4 regions of the Arthrobacter sp. TJ-265 genome follow, and region 1 is predicted to be linked to each of the others. Evidence: riboswitches for the same ligand, from Rfam matches in the RefSeq annotation. Region 1 holds a riboswitch; each other region holds the start of a gene.
The links. Region 1 has a riboswitch for S-adenosylmethionine ahead of AC4D2E_RS08795 (bifunctional o-acetylhomoserine/o-acetylserine sulfhydrylase). Riboswitches for the same ligand answer to the same signal wherever they lie in the genome.
Positions count from the first base shown of each region.

Region 1 (4,192 bases):
GCCGTCCTTCCCGCTGGCAGGATAGCGTCATGACTGCCGAGTCCTCGTCCTCCACCGTCCCGTCCGCAGCGGGAGGTTCCGTGGATCCGCTCCCGAGGCGGCGGATCACCGCAGAACTGCTGATCGTCTTCGGGCTCTCCCTGGGGCAGTCCGGCGTGTACGCCGTCGTGAGCCTCGCGGACAAGCTCACGCGGGGACCCCTCGCGGGCCAGACCACCACCCTGAACCCGGTGCTGAACGAGCGCGAGTACTTCGACCTCGCCTACCAGCTCCTGGACATCCTCTTCGCGCTGATGCCCGTGGCCCTGGTCCTGTTCCTGCTCAGCGGTCCCGGCGTCTCGGCCGTCCGGCGCCTGGGCCTCACCTTCGAGCAGCCGCTGCGCACCGTCGGTTTCGGGGTGGGGCTCGCCGCGATCATCGCCGTCGGAACGCTCGGGGTGTACGCGGGAGGCCGCGCGCTCGGCATCACGACGGCGCTCGTGCCGGCCGCGCTCGACGACCACTGGTGGACCATCCCGGTACTCGTGCTGTCCGCGCTCCGGCACGCGGTGCTCGAGGAGGTCATCGTGGTCGGGTACCTGTTCATCCGCCTGCGGGACCTCGGCTGGTCCACCCCCGCAATCATCATCACGAGTGCCCTCATCCGGGGCAGCTACCACCTCTACCAGGGGTTCGGGCCGTTCATCGGGAACGTGCTGATGGGCCTGCTGTTCGCCTGGTTCTACACGCGGACACGGCGGGTCATGCCGCTCGTGATCGCCCACGCGCTCATCGACATCACGGGCTTCGTCGGCTACGCCCTGCTCGGGCCGGCCCTGGGGATCGGCACGTGACCGGAGCCTAGATCTCGACGCGACCGCTGTCGGTCTCGAACGTCACCGACATGACCCCGGGCGTCCCGTTGGGGGCGATCCACTGGACCTGCACGCCGTCGAGCGTCCTCTCGACGTCCGTCCCGAGCCAGTCGGTCACCCGCTCGGACGAGCCGGCGATGGTGAGGCAGTCCAGCTTCACCGAGGCGGGGCGGGCCTTCGAGGGGTGGAGGTCCTCCGTGCCGTCGTCCCAGCGGAGCAGGTAGGGGACCTGGGGGTCCGCGATGAGTCCCTTGATGCCGATCTGCTGCCAGGTGAGCTCCTGGCCGTCCGGGAACTTCCGGTTGCCGGGCACCGCGCTGCGCCCGAGGCGCTCCTCGAACGGTGCCAGATCGTCGACGGCGACGCACCAGCCCATCCAGCCTCCGCCGGCCTCGGAGCGGGCGCGGACGGCCTGGCCGAACGGAGCCTTGTCCGACGCCGGGTGGTTCAGCACCTCGACGACCTCCAAATACTGGCCGTTGACCAGGGGGAAGATCATGTTGCGGGTGCCGAAGCGGGGGTGCACACCACCCTTCACCGGCTCCACGCCGAGCTTGGCCGAGATTCGATCGGCCGTCGCGGCAAGTCCATCGGGTTCGCAGGCATAAGATACATGGTCCAGGCGCATGCGGCTATCTTGGCACTAAGTGATCTGGGTCTCGACTAAGGCTTGCCTTACTCCCGGGAGCGTGTCCTGGGAGCCGGTCGGGAGCCGACGTCGGGCGTACCGGGAGCGAACCCTCGGGCGGCTTCACGGAGGGTCACACGGTTGCCGGATCCGCCCGGATCGGTTTACATGAATGCAGGTCATGAGTGCCAGCACACAGCCCCGGCTTGCTGGCCGGCAACCCTCCAACCGCGGTGGGGTGCCCCGGGTGAAGACCAGGTCCGGCGCCCATCGGCGTCGTTCAAGCGCGGGCTCCTGCGGGGTCCGGTCTCCCGGAGCGGCGTCCACCGGCCGGAGCATCGGACAGGCGGAGCCCCTGATCAGAGGGAACACCATGTCCGACGATTGGTCCTTTGAAACACGCCAGATCCACGCCGGCCAGGTGCCGGATGCCACCACAGGGGCGCGTGCGCTCCCCATCTACCAGACGACGTCGTTCGTCTTCCCGAGCGCGGAGAGCGCCGCGAACCGGTTCGCCCTGACCGAACTCGAGCCCATCTACACGCGGATCGGCAACCCGACCCAAGAGGTCGTGGAGACCCGCATCGCGAGCCTCGAAGGCGGCGTCGGCGCGCTCCTGCTGGCCTCCGGCCAGGCCGCCGAGACGTTCGCCGTGCTGAACATCGCGGAGGCGGGGGACCACATCGTGGCCAGCCCCAGCCTCTACGGCGGCACCTACAACCTCTTCAAGCACACGCTGAAGAAGTTCGGGATCGAGACCACGTTCGTCGAGGACCCGGACGACCTCGGGCAGTGGCGCGCGGCACTCCGGCCGAACACCAAGCTCTTCTTCGGCGAGGTGGTCTCCAATCCGCGGCAGGACGTCCTCGACATCGAGGGCATCAGCGCCGTCGCCCACGAGCACGGCATCCCGCTGATCGTCGACAACACGCTGTCCACGCCGTACCTGATCCGGCCCATCGAGTGGGGAGCGGACATCGTGGTGCACTCGGCCACCAAGTACCTAGGCGGGCACGGCAACGCCATCGCCGGGGTCATCGTGGACTCGGGCAACTTCGACTTCGCGCAGGACCCCGAACGGTTCCCGGGCTTCAACACGCCGGACGAGAGCTATCAGGGGCTCGTGTACGCCCGCGATCTCGGGGTGGGCAGTGCGCTGGGCGCCAACCTCGCCTACATCCTCAAGGCCCGCGTCCAGCTGCTCCGCGATCTCGGCTCTGCCGTCTCCCCGTTCAACGCCTTCCTGATCGCCCAGGGACTGGAGACCCTCAGCCTGCGCATGGAACGCCACGTGCAGAACGCGCAGGCGGTCGCCGAGTGGCTGGAGGGACACGACGACGTCGAGCGCGTCACCTACGCGGGGCTCTCCTCGAGTCCGTGGTACGAGCGCGGGAGGAAGTACGGACCCAACGGCACGGGGGCGATCGTGAGCTTCGACATCGCCGGAGGGCTGGAGGCGGGGAAGCGCTTCGTCGACGGCCTCGAACTGCTCTCGCACGTCGCGAACGTGGGCGACGTCCGCTCGCTGGTCATCCACCCCGCGTCCACGACGCACAGCCAGCTCGGGGCGGAGGCGCAGCTCACCGCGGGCGTCCGGCCTGGCCTGGTGCGGCTGTCCGTCGGCGTCGAGAACATCACCGACATCCTCGCCGATCTGGATGCGGGCTTCCGCGCCGCCAAGGGAGCCTGACCGTTCGTGACCACGTACCCTCCTGCTCCGCTGCCCGCATGGACCGACGACGCACCTCCCCAGGGGGACGGGCTGCTCCGTGTCGCGTCGATCGGGCCGCTGGTCCTCGAGACCGGGGGTGAGCTGCCCGACGTCCAGCTGGCGTTCGAGACCTGGGGCCGGCTGGACCGGGACGGCTCCAACGCCGTCCTCGTGCAGCACGCCCTGACCGGCAGCTCGCACGTGGCCCGTGGCGCCTCGGAGGAGGAGGGCTGGTGGGACTCGCTCGTGGGCCCCGGCCGCACGGTGGACACCGACCGCTACTTCGTGGTGGCCGTCAACATGCTGGGAGGCTGCTACGGCTCGACGGGGCCGGCCAGCCTGGCACCCGACGGCGAACCCTGGGGTGCGCGGTTCCCCTTCGTCACCATCCGCGACGCCGTCCGCGCGGAGGGCCTGCTCGCCGACCAGCTCGGTATCCGGCGCTGGCACTCCGTGCTCGGCGGGTCGATGGGCGGCGCCCGGGCCCTCGAATGGGCACTCATGTACCCGCAGCGGGTGGAGCGGTGCGCCGTCATCGCCTGCACTGCCGCCAGTTCGGCCGAACAGATAGCGTTCGCCCAGGCACAGCTGCAGGCCATCCGGCTCGACCCCGCCTACCGCGGCGGCGACTACTACGGCGGCCCGCATCCGGAGGCGGGCCTCGGTATCGCGCGGCGGATCGCGCACATCACCTACCGCGCGGAGCAGGAACTGGAAGCACGCTTCGGTCGCGCGGAGCAGGACGCCGAGCAGCCCCTCGGGGCCGTCCTGCCCGCCGACCGGGGCCGCTACCGGGTGGAGAGCTACCTCGACCACCAGGCCGACAAGCTCGTGGACCGCTTCGACGCCAACAGCTACGTGATCCTCACCGAGGCGCTGATGAGCCACGACGCCGCGCGCGATCGCGGAAGCCTGGAGGACGTCCTGGGGGCGGCGACGTCGGAGTTCTTCATAGCCGCGGTGGACACGGACCGCCTGTACTTCCCCTGGCAGTCGCAC
Region 1 covers NZ_JBZCND010000002.1:15,915-20,106, reverse strand. Annotated here, with positions in the region: gene AC4D2E_RS08805 (CPBP family intramembrane glutamic endopeptidase) at 30-833, shown strand; gene AC4D2E_RS08800 (VOC family protein) at 841-1,482, opposite strand; SAM riboswitch class IV at 1,660-1,775, shown strand; gene AC4D2E_RS08795 (bifunctional o-acetylhomoserine/o-acetylserine sulfhydrylase) at 1,856-3,172, shown strand; gene metX (homoserine O-acetyltransferase MetX) at 3,179-4,192, shown strand, end outside.

Region 2 (4,192 bases), on a different contig from region 1:
GAGCGCCGCCGTCGCGCCGATCTGCTGCCCGATGGCTTCCGTGACGGGCAGGCGCAACCGGTAGGACTGTCCGAGGTCCCCCTGGAGGAGGTTCCCGAGGTAGCTGCCGTACTGGACGATGAAGGGCTGGTCGAGCAGGTAGTCGGCACGGACCTGCGCGAGCGTCTCGGCGGTGGGCCGTGCATCGGGTCCTCCGAGGATCAGCAGCGCCGTGTCGCCCGGGATCAGGTAGACCGCGAGGAACGTCAGCGTCGCGGCTCCCCAGAGGACACCGATCCCGACGGCGAGCCGCGTGAGGACGCGCCGGAGCACGGCCATCTACTCGGCCTTCCAGGCGTACGTGAGGACCGGCACCGGGTGGGAGGTGTCCACGGCGACGTCGTGCAGGGTGTTCGCGTAGGCGAACTGGCTCGGATTCTCGTAGAGCGGCACGCCGGGCACGATCTCGAGCAGCCGGTGCTGCGCCTTCGAGTACGCCTCCTCGGCGGCGGGTCCGTCATCGGCCTCACGGGCCGCGGAGAGCAGCGCGTCGAGCTGCGGGTCGTTCACGTACGAGGAGTTCTGACCGATCCGCTCACCTGTGATCTCGGAGGAGTGGTAGCGGATGAACAGGACGTCGGTGGTGTTGGTGTGCCACACCCCGGCCAGGGCGTCGTAGTCGCCGGCGTAGCGGAGTTCGGTGAGCTGCGCCTGGGGGAGCTGGATGATCTGGAGGTCGAAGCCGACCTTCCGCGCCTCACCCTGGAGCTGCACGAGCAGCGGGCTCGGCGTGGAACTCTCCACCGTGGGCACCTCGACCGTGAGCCGCTTCCCGTCCCGCGTGCGGAAGCCCTCGTCGTCCCGCCCGGTCCAGCCGGCGTCGTCGAGCAGCTGGTTCGCCCGCTCGGGGTCGTGGGTCAGCACGCCCTCCACGGACGGGTCGTAGTACTTGCTCTCCTTCGACAGGAAGCCGTCGATCGGGGTGTAGGTGCCGAAGCCGAGGCTCTCCGTGACGGCTCCCGTGTCCACGGCGGCGGCGAACGCCTGGCGGACCGCGAGGTCGTCGAACGGCGCCCGGTCGAGGTTGAAGCTCAGCACGTAGGGGCTGCCGGTGCGGGGCAGGTTCTCGTAGGTGAAGTCCGGGTCCGCCTGGACCGCGGCGGCGTTCTGCGGCGCGAGGTTCTCGGTCAGGTCGTACTGCCCCGAGACGAGGGACTGGTGGCGGATGACGGGTTCGCTGACGAGGGTGACCTCCACACCGTCGAGGTGCGCTTCGCCGTCACCGTCCAGCCATTCCGGCGCCCAGTCGTAGCCGTCCCGTTTGGTGTAGCTGATGCTCTGGCCAGGCTTGTAGTCGGCGACGGTGAAGGGACCGGTGCCGATCGGCTCCTGGCACAGCGTCTCGGGGGACTCGGAGATGGCCTTGCCCGAGTTCATGCCGAGCCAGGACTGCGCGAGCGTGTAGAGGAACGGCGTGTAGGGGTACGCGAGGTGCGCTTCGAAGGTGTACTCGTCGATCACGGTGCCGTCCACGTACGGGGCGATGTACGCGGCGGCGAGGGGCGACTTCGTGGCGGGGTCCCTCATGTGCTCGAAGTTCTGCCCGAGGACCTCCGCGTTCCAGGGGGAGCCGTCGCTGAAGGTGACGCCCTGCTTCAGGCGGAACGTGTACGTCTTGCCGTCCTCCGAGACCTCCCAGGACTCCGCGAGGTACGGCGCGATCTCCCCGTTCTCGTCGAGGGTCACCACGTTGTCGTAGATCAGGCGCCCCAGGAACTGTTGCTGCGTCGCCGAGATGCCGTGCCCGTCGAGGCACCCCGGCTCGGCCGAGATGGACACGTCGAGGACGCCGCCGGCCACCGGCTCGCCGTCGGTGACGGCGGACGGGCTCGCCGGCCCGGCGCAACCGGTCAGGAGGGCGAGGAGGCCGACGGCGGACAGGGCGGTGACATGTCCGAAGTAGTTTCGATTTCGGGCAGGACAAAGTACGGATGCATTCATGGAGAATTCCTCGGAAAGGCGTTCCGGCGCAACGCACAGCGCATTACGCAGGGAATGGGAAGAAAAGGGGAAGACGCGCAGAAGGCGCCGGGATCCTGCTAGGGGAAGGCGGTACAGCTCATGATGAGTGCCTTTCGAAGTGCTCTTGCCCGCGCCGGACCGGCACTGAGTGCCAAGGCGAAGGCCGCTTCGTCATCCGAACCACCCACGAACATGGGGTTGGTGCGCGGCCTAGTCGGAGCTTGGCGACCGCGTCTCTTGAAGCTGCAATTACTATAAGCATGCCCCTCGATCGATTCGGTCAACAAGAAGTTATGTGACTACGACTATGCGCGGGCCCGGCCGCGCCCGGGGATAAGGCCGGGTATCACGATCGGAAGCGTCGGCCCGCCGGCAGATGTCGCCGCGTGCTGCGGGCACCGGTCCCTGGGGCCCGTGCCGCGCGCAGCGCGTAGAGGATGGTCAGGAGATCGATGCCCTCCTGGCCGAACGCGCCGGCCAGTGGGGGGACGAGTCCCCGGGCGGCGCCCGTCATCAACACGAGGCTCAGGGCGATGCCGATGCCGATGCTCTGCAGCGCTATGCGCAGGGTCCGCTTGCCGATGATCACGGCCTCTGTGACTTTCGCGAGGTCGTCGACGGTGATGATCACCTCCGCCGATCCCGGCGCCCCACGTAGACGGCGGTTTCCCCCGGTGCCAGGGGAGTGTCCGGGACGCGCCCGACGATGCCTTCCACGAAGCGGCGTTTGCCGACGGCGATCGCGGTCCCCGCGACCTCGGCGCGAGGACCTCGTCCTCGGTGAGGGGTCCCGCCGTCGGGGCGAGGACGATCCCACCCACCAGTAGGAATAGGACGTCGCGATGATCTGCGCGGCGGCCGATGTGCATGCGCGTCATCCTGGGCCGCGCCACGGAGGGCATGCAGGGCCGCTGTGCCCCATCGGCTGGCGTGTCAGGCGTCGCGTGAGGTGGTCAGGTGGGTCCCGAGGAGACGGTCAGGTTGTTGTAGACGGCGCGGACGGCCGGGTCGCACCAGCAGGCGAAGCCTGCGCGTGACTTGTCTTCGCGGCGCACGGCGATTCCGGAAAGCACCACGATGCCCGCCGTCACGGTGATGTCCAGAACGCGCAGTCGGCCGCGCGGCGCAGCAGATCCTCGAGTGATGCGGGACTACTTGCCCCGCGTCCTCCTACATCCTCGACGAGGTGGTTGTCGACCGACGTCGTCATCCGTCCACTGTGCGCCGGGCACCGGTTCCCGTGCAGGGTCCAAGGTCCTTCCCCGGCCGTCCCGGCCCGCAGGTCCGGGCGGAGGACGACGCCGGATGGGACTTTAGGCCCTAGTAGTCGGTTGATGACTCGCGTGTGATGTTCGTGCAAAGCGAGACACCGATCCGAGAGGTTCGCACAGTGACCAACATCAGTTCAATTTGGACGAGGATCGATCCTGGAGTGCAGCAGTGGGTTCTCGCGAACCCGGGATGCCTGGTCCTGCCGCGCACTCTGGTGAATCGGGTGGAAGCAAGCATCGGCGAGAGCCTGCACGCGGACGACCACGGGGAGTACTGGTTCTCCGGCGAGGAGCTCGTGTTCCTGAAGGCGCGTCGTCGGGCACAGGAACTCGGCGGGTACAGCGCGGATGGGCAGGGCAGCATCCGATGGGACGACCACGCAGAGATGCTGGACCGGTGAGGCGGCGTCCAATCGCGGCCGGCGGTGTGACCCGGGGATCGGCGAGGACCGCCTACCGTCGGGGAGGGACCACTGCCCTCGGTGCCGAGTCCGAGGAGACGATGCGGCGGCGCGCGATGGCGATGCACCCCTCGGCCTCCAACCGGAAGCTCAAGATCCTCGTCAGCGCCGACGCCGAAGCGCACATCGTGCAGATCCTCGTGCACGGCTGCGTGTCTGCGGTCAATCTGCACGCCCTCGACCTCGTGGTGAGACGGGCAGCCACCCTGTCACCGGGAACGAACGTCGTTCTCGACCTGAGCGAAGCGCAGGCCTGGGACTCGGTGCGGACCGATCTTCGCTCCGAGTCGATCACCGCGCGTCTGACCGCGCAGGGGACCGCACCCGCGCCCTTCCCTCTGGGGGTCATACCGCCCGCACCCTAGGGTGCGGGGCAACGGACAGGTGCACCCTGGGTTCAACGGCGAGCGCGGGGTGCACCGAGGTGGGCCCCGCGCTCGCGGGTCTTTCAGGTGCACC
Region 2 covers NZ_JBZCND010000001.1:1,249,892-1,254,083, forward strand. Annotated here, with positions in the region: gene AC4D2E_RS05995 (ABC transporter permease) at 1-318, opposite strand, end outside; gene AC4D2E_RS06000 (ABC transporter substrate-binding protein) at 319-1,980, opposite strand; SAM riboswitch class IV at 2,117-2,244, opposite strand; gene AC4D2E_RS06005 (hypothetical protein) at 2,348-2,632, opposite strand; gene AC4D2E_RS06010 (BON domain-containing protein) at 2,955-3,092, opposite strand; gene AC4D2E_RS06015 (hypothetical protein) at 3,392-3,673, shown strand; gene AC4D2E_RS06020 (hypothetical protein) at 3,670-4,098, shown strand.
Region 2: it holds a riboswitch for S-adenosylmethionine, as region 1 does, so the genes downstream of both, AC4D2E_RS06000 (ABC transporter substrate-binding protein) here and AC4D2E_RS08795 (bifunctional o-acetylhomoserine/o-acetylserine sulfhydrylase) in region 1, are expected to answer to the same signal.

Region 3 (4,192 bases), on a different contig from region 1:
GGAGGGTGGACTTGCCGGACCCGGAGGGGCCGATGACCGACGCCGTCGTGCCCTGCTCCACGTGCAGGTCGATCCCCCGCAGCACGTGGTTGGAGCCGAAGGACAGGTGCAGGTTCCTGCCCGTCAGGGTCCCTGATTCTTGTGTCTTCACGCCTTCGCTCCTTCGCCGATCCTTGCGGCCAGTTCATCCGGTTCGGGCTTCTGCTTCCTGCCCACGCGCAGCCGGTTGTCGATGAAGTTGACCAGGTGCGTGAGCGGGATGGTCAGGCACAGGTAGAGCACGCCGGCAGCGATGAGCGGTGACAGGTTGCCGGTGTTGCTCGCGGCGTCGTTGCCCACCCGGAAGAGTTCGCGCTCACTGGCCACGAGGCCGATGAAGTAGATGAGCGAGGACTCCTTGATGAGCGAGATGAACTGGTTCACCAGGGCCGGCAGCACGCGCCGCACGCCCTGGGGGATCACGACGAGCTGCATCGACGAGCTGTAGCTGAAGCCGAGGGCACGCGACGCCTCCAGCTGTCCCTTCTCCACGCTCTGGATGCCGGAGCGGAAGATCTCACCGATGTAGGCCGAGGCGATCAGCGAGAGGGCGAGGATGCCCAGCGGGTACGGGCTCGTGCTGCCCGTGATCTCCCGGAGGATCGGGCCGAGCCCGAGGCCGATGAGCAGGATGATCACGACGGCGGGTAGCCCGCGGAAGATGTCCGTGTAGACGCGGGCGATCCACCGCAGCACGCGGTTGCGTGAGATCCCCATGACGGCGAGGATCATCCCGACGATCGTCCCGATGATCCCCGACGCCAGGGCGAGCATGATGGTGTTCGGCAGGCCGACGGTCAGGAGGTCCGGCAGGACAGCCGCCATCGCCTCCCAGTCGAAGAACGTCTTCCCGAGCTGTTCGAGGGCATCCATGCAGGGACCGCTACTTTACTTCCACGGCTTTGCTGCCGGGCTTCCAGTCGGAGGGCATCTCGCGGTCCGGGTACCACTCCTCGGTGAGCTCGGTCCACGTGCCGTCGGCGACGACGGCGTCGAGGCCCGCATTGAGGGCGTCGATGAGCGGCTGGTTGTCGCTGTTCACGGCGTACGCGGTGAAGTTCTCGGTGTTGATGATGGTCTCGGCGATCGTCGTGTCGTCGCCCTCCTTCACCTGACCGGTGGCCTGCTGCGACGGGGCCACCCAGGCGTCCACCTGCCCGTTCTTCACGTTCGCGTAGACGGTGTTGTAGTCGGGGAAGCGCACCGGCTCGAGACCGAGGGTGTTGGAGACGTAGTCGTCCTGGACGGTGCCCTGGACCACGCCGATGCGGGTGCTCTCCGAGAGCGAGTCGAAGCCTGTGACCGAGGAGCCGTTCTTCGTGACGACGGCCATGTAGCCGAAGTCGTAGCCGTTGGTGAAGCCCACGTTCTCGCGGCGCTCCGCGGTGGTGGAGATCGAGGAGGATCCGACGTCGAACTGCTTGTTCTGCACCTGGGCGAGGAGCGCGGAGAAGTCCGTGGACGCGAACTCGACCTCCAGGCCCAGCTTGTCGCCGATGGCGCGCAGCAGCTCGTTGTCGTAGCCGGTGAAGACGCCGTCCTCGAGGAAGATGTTCGGCGGGGCGTCCGAGAGCGTGCCGACGCGCAGCGTGCCGTCGGTGACGAGGCCGAGCTCGGCCGTGTCGATCTCGTCGATCGGCGTCGTGGTCTCGGTCGTGTACTGGTCGAGCGACTGCTGGTCGCTGCCGGCCAGGGCGTCCGTGGTCTCGGTGGGCTCGCTGCTGCCGCTGCCGCAGGAGACGGTCAAGGCGAGGAAGGGGACGGCGAATGCCGCCAGGACCTTGCGGGAGATGTTCATGATGTCCTTCGAGGTGCCGGCCCGGATGGAGGCGCGGGGAACGGGGATGGTGCGGGGGACGCCGGGTCACGGCGAGGAGGGGACAGGCTGCTGGGTGACACGCTCACTGTTCTGGGATGTGCGCGGGTGCGGGTGCCGTCACGGAGGAATGGTCCGGGACAGGCCGCACGACGCCGTACTTGCCAACCGGGGGACTTGTCCCGGCGGCCGAATCTTCACCTGGAGCACCCCACTACGGGAGAGGGTTGCTGTCCAGCCGGCCAGGGCCGAGGGCTGGAACTCTTGATTGCAGGCAAAACGCTAGGGCAGCACGAAGCACCGGGTCAAAACGAGAGGGCCGAAAACCGACGCTTGACGTAGCAGAAGGGCCTTCAGGGGCCGTTTTGTGGCGGAGATTACACGAAGCGGTCCACGAGGTCGGTGAGTTCGGCGGTCAGCGCGCTCGAGGTGCGGAGGTCCTGGCCGTCCAGCGAGAGCACCGGCGCGAGGAGCCGGATACTCGAGATCAGCCACACGGCGTCGGCCTCGAGCAGGTGGTGCGGTTCCAGCGGTCCGTAGCCGAGCTCCCACCCCTGGTCCTTCGCCGCGGCGAACAGCGCGCTCTGTGAGGTCCCAGCGAGGATCCCGCTCTCGAGCTGCGGCGTGAGGAGGGTCTTCCGGCCGTCGCGGTCGTAGGCGAGGAGGACGGTCGACGTCGGGCCTTCCAGCACCTTGCCGTCGGAGGAGGTGAAGATGACGTCGTCCGCCCCGTGCGCCTTCGCGTAGCGGACGGCGGCCATGTTGACGGCGTAGGAGAGGGTCTTCGCCCCCAGGAGCAGCCAGGGCGCGCGCTGGGCGACGGTGCTGTCGTACCCGCGCTCGAGGAAGAGGACCTTCAGGCCCGTCTCGCGCTGCCGGAGGGTGGCCTCGGGCACGCGGGAAACCTGCACCCAGGCCGTGGCCCGCCCGGCACCCTCGACGCCGCGCGTGGCGACCAGCTTCACGACGGCGTGTCCCTGGTCCGGTTCCGCTGCCGCGAACTCGCGCAGGCCGGTGCGGATCGCGCGGCTCCACGCCTCGGCGTCGGGCACGGTCAGATCCAGGGCGTCAGCCGACGCCGCGAGGCGCGCCAGGTGCGCCTGCTCCTTGCGGGGGGCTCCGTCGACGGCGAGCAGGGATTCGAAGAGGCCGTCCCCGCGGGTGGCGCCGAGGTCGGTGGCCATCAGCTGCGGCTGGGACGCGTCGGCCACCCTGCCGTCGTCATGGGCCGGGTCCAGGAACACGAGAACAGTCATGGGCCACAGCGTAGCCGCCGGAACCCCGCGGCCTCAGGTGAGTCTGACCTTCCGGGTGAAGAGTTTCTGCAGCAGGATGAAGACGAGGAGCAGGGCGCCGATCACGATGCGCGTCCACCAGGAGCTCAGCGTGCCCTCGTAGGAGATGAACGTCTGGACGATACCGAGCACGAGCACCCCCGTGAGGGAGCCGAGCACGTACCCGTAGCCTCCCGTCAGCAGCGTCCCGCCCACCACGACCGCCGCGATGGCGTCGAGTTCCAGCCCGGTGGCCGCCAGGCTGTAGCCCGAGAGGCTGTAGAACGAGAAGAGGATCCCGGCGATCGAGGAGCACAGTCCGCTGATCCCGTACACGAGGACCTTGGTGCGCGGGACGGCGAGGCCCATGAGCAGCGCCGAGGACTCTCCGCCACCGATCGCGTACACGGTCCGCCCGAACCGCGTCTGATGCAGCACGTAGAACGCGACGGCGACCACGACGAGGGCGATCACGACGCCGGGGGAGACGAACAGCGTCCCCACCAGCGGGATCCTCGCCTGCGCCATGGAGGTGAAGAAGGGGTCGGTCACGGTGATGGAATCGACGCTGATGACGTAGCAGAGGCCCCGCGCCAGGAACAGGCCCGCAAGGGTGACGATGAAGGGCTGGATCTCGAAGACCTGGATCACGAGTCCCATGAGCAGGCCGAAGGTGGCACCGGTCAGGAGGACGAGGGCGATGACCGCGGCGGGGTTCCAGCCGGCCTGCAGGAGGGCGGCGGCGATCATCATGGACAGCGCGACGACGGAGCCGACGGAGAGGTCGATGCCCCCGGTGAGGATCACGAACGTCATGCCGACGGCGAGGACGATCAGGAACGTGTTGTCGATCAGGAGGTTGAGGAAGACCTGCCCGGACAGGAACCCCGGGTACATGACGGCGCCGGCGGCGAACATGGCGAGGAAGAGGCCCATCGTCGCGAGGGTGGGGGCGTACCGCGCCTTGCCCCGCAGCCGGGTCATGCGGGGGCGGTCGAGCGGTGCCGGGGTGCGGGTGAGCACGGACATCAGGCGGCCACCTTCGGTCGGGACGGCTCGGTCA
Region 3 covers NZ_JBZCND010000001.1:15,873-20,064, forward strand. Annotated here, with positions in the region: gene AC4D2E_RS00090 (amino acid ABC transporter ATP-binding protein) at 1-151, opposite strand, end outside; gene AC4D2E_RS00095 (amino acid ABC transporter permease) at 148-912, opposite strand; gene AC4D2E_RS00100 (ABC transporter substrate-binding protein) at 923-1,837, opposite strand; SAM riboswitch class IV at 2,008-2,125, opposite strand; gene AC4D2E_RS00105 (aminodeoxychorismate lyase) at 2,233-3,111, opposite strand; gene yjfF (galactofuranose ABC transporter, permease protein YjfF) at 3,145-4,158, opposite strand; gene AC4D2E_RS00115 (ABC transporter permease) at 4,158-4,192, opposite strand, start outside.
Region 3: it holds a riboswitch for S-adenosylmethionine, as region 1 does, so the genes downstream of both, AC4D2E_RS00100 (ABC transporter substrate-binding protein) here and AC4D2E_RS08795 (bifunctional o-acetylhomoserine/o-acetylserine sulfhydrylase) in region 1, are expected to answer to the same signal.

Region 4 (4,192 bases), 480 kb from region 1:
GGGGTTCGTCGAGACCGACATGGGCAGAACCGTGCTCGACGGTCCGGGTGGTGACGCGGTGCGCGCACAGAGTCCGTTCAACCGTGTCGCGACGCCGGAAGAGGTGGCGCAGACGGTCGCCTGGCTCGCAATCGATGCTCCGCTCTGGGTCAGCGGCACCGTGGTGGACGTCAACGGGGCGTCCTACCTGCGGTAGTCGGCGCGGTGTGTCCGGCCGGCGGGAGGCGCCGGGGTGCGTCCTACTGCGGGAGTTGTCGGGGTGCGTCCTACCTGCGGTGGTTGTCGCTATGCGTCTGACCCGCGGGAGGCGCCGGGGCGGGTCCTACCTGCGGTGATCGGCGCGGTGTGTCCGGCCTGCGGGAGGCACCGGGGCGGGTCCTACCTGCGGTGGTCGTCGCGATGCGTCTGACCCGCGGGAGGCGCCGGACGGGTCCTACCTGCGGTGGTTGTCGCGGTGCGTCCGGCCTGTGGTGGTTGGAGCGGTGTGTCCGGCCTGCGGGCGCCGGGGTGCGTCCTGTCTTCGGTGGTCGCCGAAGTGCGTTTGGAGGAGGCAGTTACCGCCTGCCCGGAAGGCCGTTATCACCGTGGTGCGGTCCGACGAGGGTGGTCGTCCCGGAGGACGATACCCGCAGCGCGGCTAGAGGAGATGGATGCCGCTGTGGGCGAGGGCTTGCAGGTCGGACCTGCGCTCGAGGTGGCGGTGGAAGAGCTCCCCGTTGGTACCGTCCGCGGAGGCCAGAGACGATCCTGCTGCGATGAAGGCGGTGCCCAGGCGGATGAGCGTCCGGGACGCGAGACCTCCCCGGGGTGGGCCGGCGAGCGCCGGGTAGCCGGCGTGAAGGGCTGTGCTGGTCATGACGACTCCTGCAGGTCGATGAGGGGGAAGGCGTTGAAGTGGATCTGGACGGGGCGGGTTGCCGGGGTGCCCGGCTCGGAGCGGTAGGCGTCGAGCTTCTCGCGAAGGATCTCGCTCATGTCGAGGGCGAGGGCGGCGAGTTGGTCCGCCGTCAGGTGGGCGTTCATCGTTGCGATCACGGCTGCGTCCGCCCATTCGGGTGGGACGGACTCGGAGCCACTGGCCATGAAGGTGGCGAGTGCCTCGGACCGGCCGCGTTCGAACTGGCGGTTCACCTGCCGCGCGGCTTCCCGTGTGGTGGGGTCCTGCTCGAGTTCGGGAGTGCTGAGGGTCAGGGACCCCCGGGGCCGTTCCCACCACCGCTCACGGGCGGACCCGCGATCCGCCACCTCCCGGACGAGCCCGTAACGCGCCAGCTGCCTCAGGTGGTAGCTCGTAGCCCCACTCGACTCGCCGATGCGTTTGCCGATGCTGCTCGCGGTCTGCGGCCCGTAGCTGGACAGGACCTCGAGCAGCTGGATCCTGAGGGGGTGAGCGAGGGCCTTGAGTGCTGCCCCGTCGACGACGCGGTCGCCGTCGTTGGCGGGCTGTCTTCCACTGCCGTTGGCTTCATCCATGACATCAGTGTGCCATTGCAAAGAACTATTTGCAATGGTTTCTTTGCGCTTCCTGTTGTTCTCTTCGCTCAGTGCGCACTACCGCCGTCGGGCATTCGCCGGACAGGGGATATTCGCGGTGCGGCAGGTGCTGGCCGGGCATCGGGGAGGCTGGACGCGTGACGCGCGGTGACGACGGCGGGTGGACGGCGGCGTCTCGGCCCACTTACGCTCGTGAGCAGAATCAAGAGCTCCAACGCAAAACCCTGGTTCGTTGGACGGCAACCCTCTCGCTGTAGTGGGGTGCCCCAGGTGAGGATTCGGCCGGCACAGGCAGTGCGGGCAAGTATGGCGCTTCCGCCACGGCAGTGCCCCGACATGAGGAATCTTCATGCCCACATCACCGCGCCGTATCCGCTTCAACGCTTTCGACATGAACTGCGTAGGTCATCAGTCGCCGGGGCTGTGGCGCCACCCCGACGACCAGTCGTGGCGCTACAAGGACCTGAGCTACTGGGCCGATCTGGCGAAGACCCTCGAGAAGGGCTTGTTCGACGGCGTCTTCATCGCCGATGTCCTCGGCACGTACGACGTCTACGGCGGGTCCAACGAGGCCACCCTGCGGCAGGGGACGCAGACGCCGGTCAACGACCCGTTCCTGCTCGTCTCCGCGATGGCGCTCGTCACCGAGCACCTCGGGTTCGGCGTCACGGCAGGCACCGCCTACGAGCACCCCTATCCCTTCGCGCGCCGGCTCTCCACGCTGGACCATCTCACCAAGGGGCGGGTCGGCTGGAACGTGGTGACCGGGTATCTTCCTTCTGCCGCACGCAACATGGGCCAGGAGGACCAGCTCGAGCACGATGCGCGTTACGACCACGCGGATGAGTACCTCGAGGTCCTCTACAAGCTGCTCGAGGGGTCCTGGGAGGACGACGCCGTGGTCCGCGACCGCGAGACGGGCGTCTTCACGGATCCGGCCAAGGTCCACGACATCGACCATGACGGCAAGTACTTCAAGGTGCCGGGGATCCATCTCAGCGAGCCGTCACCGCAGCGGACGCCGGTCATCTTCCAGGCCGGCGCGTCCTCCCGTGGCATCGCCTTCGCGGCCGGCAACGCGGAAGCGGTGTTCGTCGCTGCACCCACGAAGGAGCGGCTGAAGGACGTGGCGAGGAAGATCCGGGATGCCGTCGAAGCCGAGGGTCGTGACCGCTACTCGGTGCGGATCTATACGCTGCTCACCGTCATCACGGACGAGACGGAGGAGAAGGCCCAGGCCAAGCACGCCGACTACCAGCAGTACGTCAGCTACGAGGGAGCCCTCGTGCTCGTCTCGGGGTGGTTGGGCGTGGATCTCTCCGTCTACGACCCGGACGAGCCGCTCGGCAACGTCAAGTCCAACGCCATCCAGTCCGCCGTGGCCAACTTCCAGAAGGTGAACGACGACGGCTCGCCGTGGACCGTGCGGGACATCGCCGAGTCGGCGGGGATCGGTGGGCTCGGTCCGCGCATCGTCGGCTCGGGTGTGCAGGTCGCCAATGAACTCCAGGCGTGGGTCGAGGAGACCGACGTCGACGGCTTCAACCTCGCCTATGCAATCACCCCGGGGACTTTCGAGGACATCATCGAGTTCGTCGTGCCGGAGCTGCAGAAGCGTGGTGCGTATCCGACGGAGTACACGGAAGGGACATTGCGGCAGAAGCTGTTCGGGAAGGGCGATCGTCTGCCCGAGGAGCATCGCGGTGCGCGGTACCGACTCCAGACGATCCGCCCCTGACGCATCGGTTGATCGGTCGCTGACGCCTCCGCGGGTGTGGTGCCAAGGTGTCGGTCGGGTTCGCCGCTTTCGCGTCGGCTATTGACGCCTCGCTGGGTCCCGCACCGGCAGTCCGGCCCGTCCGGTCGGACGTGTCAGCAGGGTCCCGAGGTGTCCTGAGCATTGGCGGCGGTCCTGGGGAATAGGCCTGCGCTGGCGGCGGAACACCCGCAGGAAGGTGGCCAGCCCGAGGTGCGGGGACTAGCGTCGAAGACAAGGTATCCGACGATCAGTCATTCGACAGAAGGAGTTCCCATGTCACGCGTAGCCATCATCGGTGGGCACGGAAAAGTAGCCCTGCACCTCACGAAGATCCTCACGAGCCAGGGTCACCAGGTCAGTTCGATCTTCCGCAACCAGGACCATGCCGGCGATGTCGAGCAGGCGGGCGCGACCCCCGTGGTCGCTGACGTCTCCGAGTTGTCGGTGGCGCAGATGACTGAAGTCTTCCGTGGCCACGACGCCGTCGTCTGGTCTGCCGGTGCAGGTGGCGCGAGCCCTGAGGCAACGTATGCCGTGGATCGTGACGCGGCGATTCGTTCGATGGACGCTGCCCAGGAAGCGTCGGTGGGCCGTTATGTCATGGTGTCCTACCTCGGGGCACGCAAGGACCACGGAGTCCCCGAGGACAACGGCTTTTTCCACTATGCCGAATCGAAGGCTGCGGCTGATGAGCACCTGCGCAACTCGGAACTGGCCTGGACCATCCTCCAGCCCGGAGTTCTCACGACCGATCCGGGAACCGGCATGATCGAGGTGTCTGCCGAGCCGCAGCAGGACTCGGTGGCCCGCGAGGACGTCGCGCTCGTGGCCGCAGTCGTGCTTGGCAACCTCGGCACAGTGGACAAGACCATCCAGTTCAACAGCGGTGAGACGCCGGTGGCGGAGGCCATCGAAGCAGCACTGTAGTCCAGGTCCGCG
Region 4 covers NZ_JBZCND010000002.1:496,777-500,968, reverse strand. Annotated here, with positions in the region: gene AC4D2E_RS10865 (SDR family NAD(P)-dependent oxidoreductase) at 1-196, shown strand, start outside; gene AC4D2E_RS10860 (hypothetical protein) at 638-856, opposite strand; gene AC4D2E_RS10855 (helix-turn-helix domain-containing protein) at 853-1,473, opposite strand; SAM riboswitch class IV at 1,695-1,807, shown strand; gene AC4D2E_RS10850 (LLM class flavin-dependent oxidoreductase) at 1,844-3,232, shown strand; gene AC4D2E_RS10845 (SDR family oxidoreductase) at 3,527-4,180, shown strand.
Region 4: it holds a riboswitch for S-adenosylmethionine, as region 1 does, so the genes downstream of both, AC4D2E_RS10850 (LLM class flavin-dependent oxidoreductase) here and AC4D2E_RS08795 (bifunctional o-acetylhomoserine/o-acetylserine sulfhydrylase) in region 1, are expected to answer to the same signal.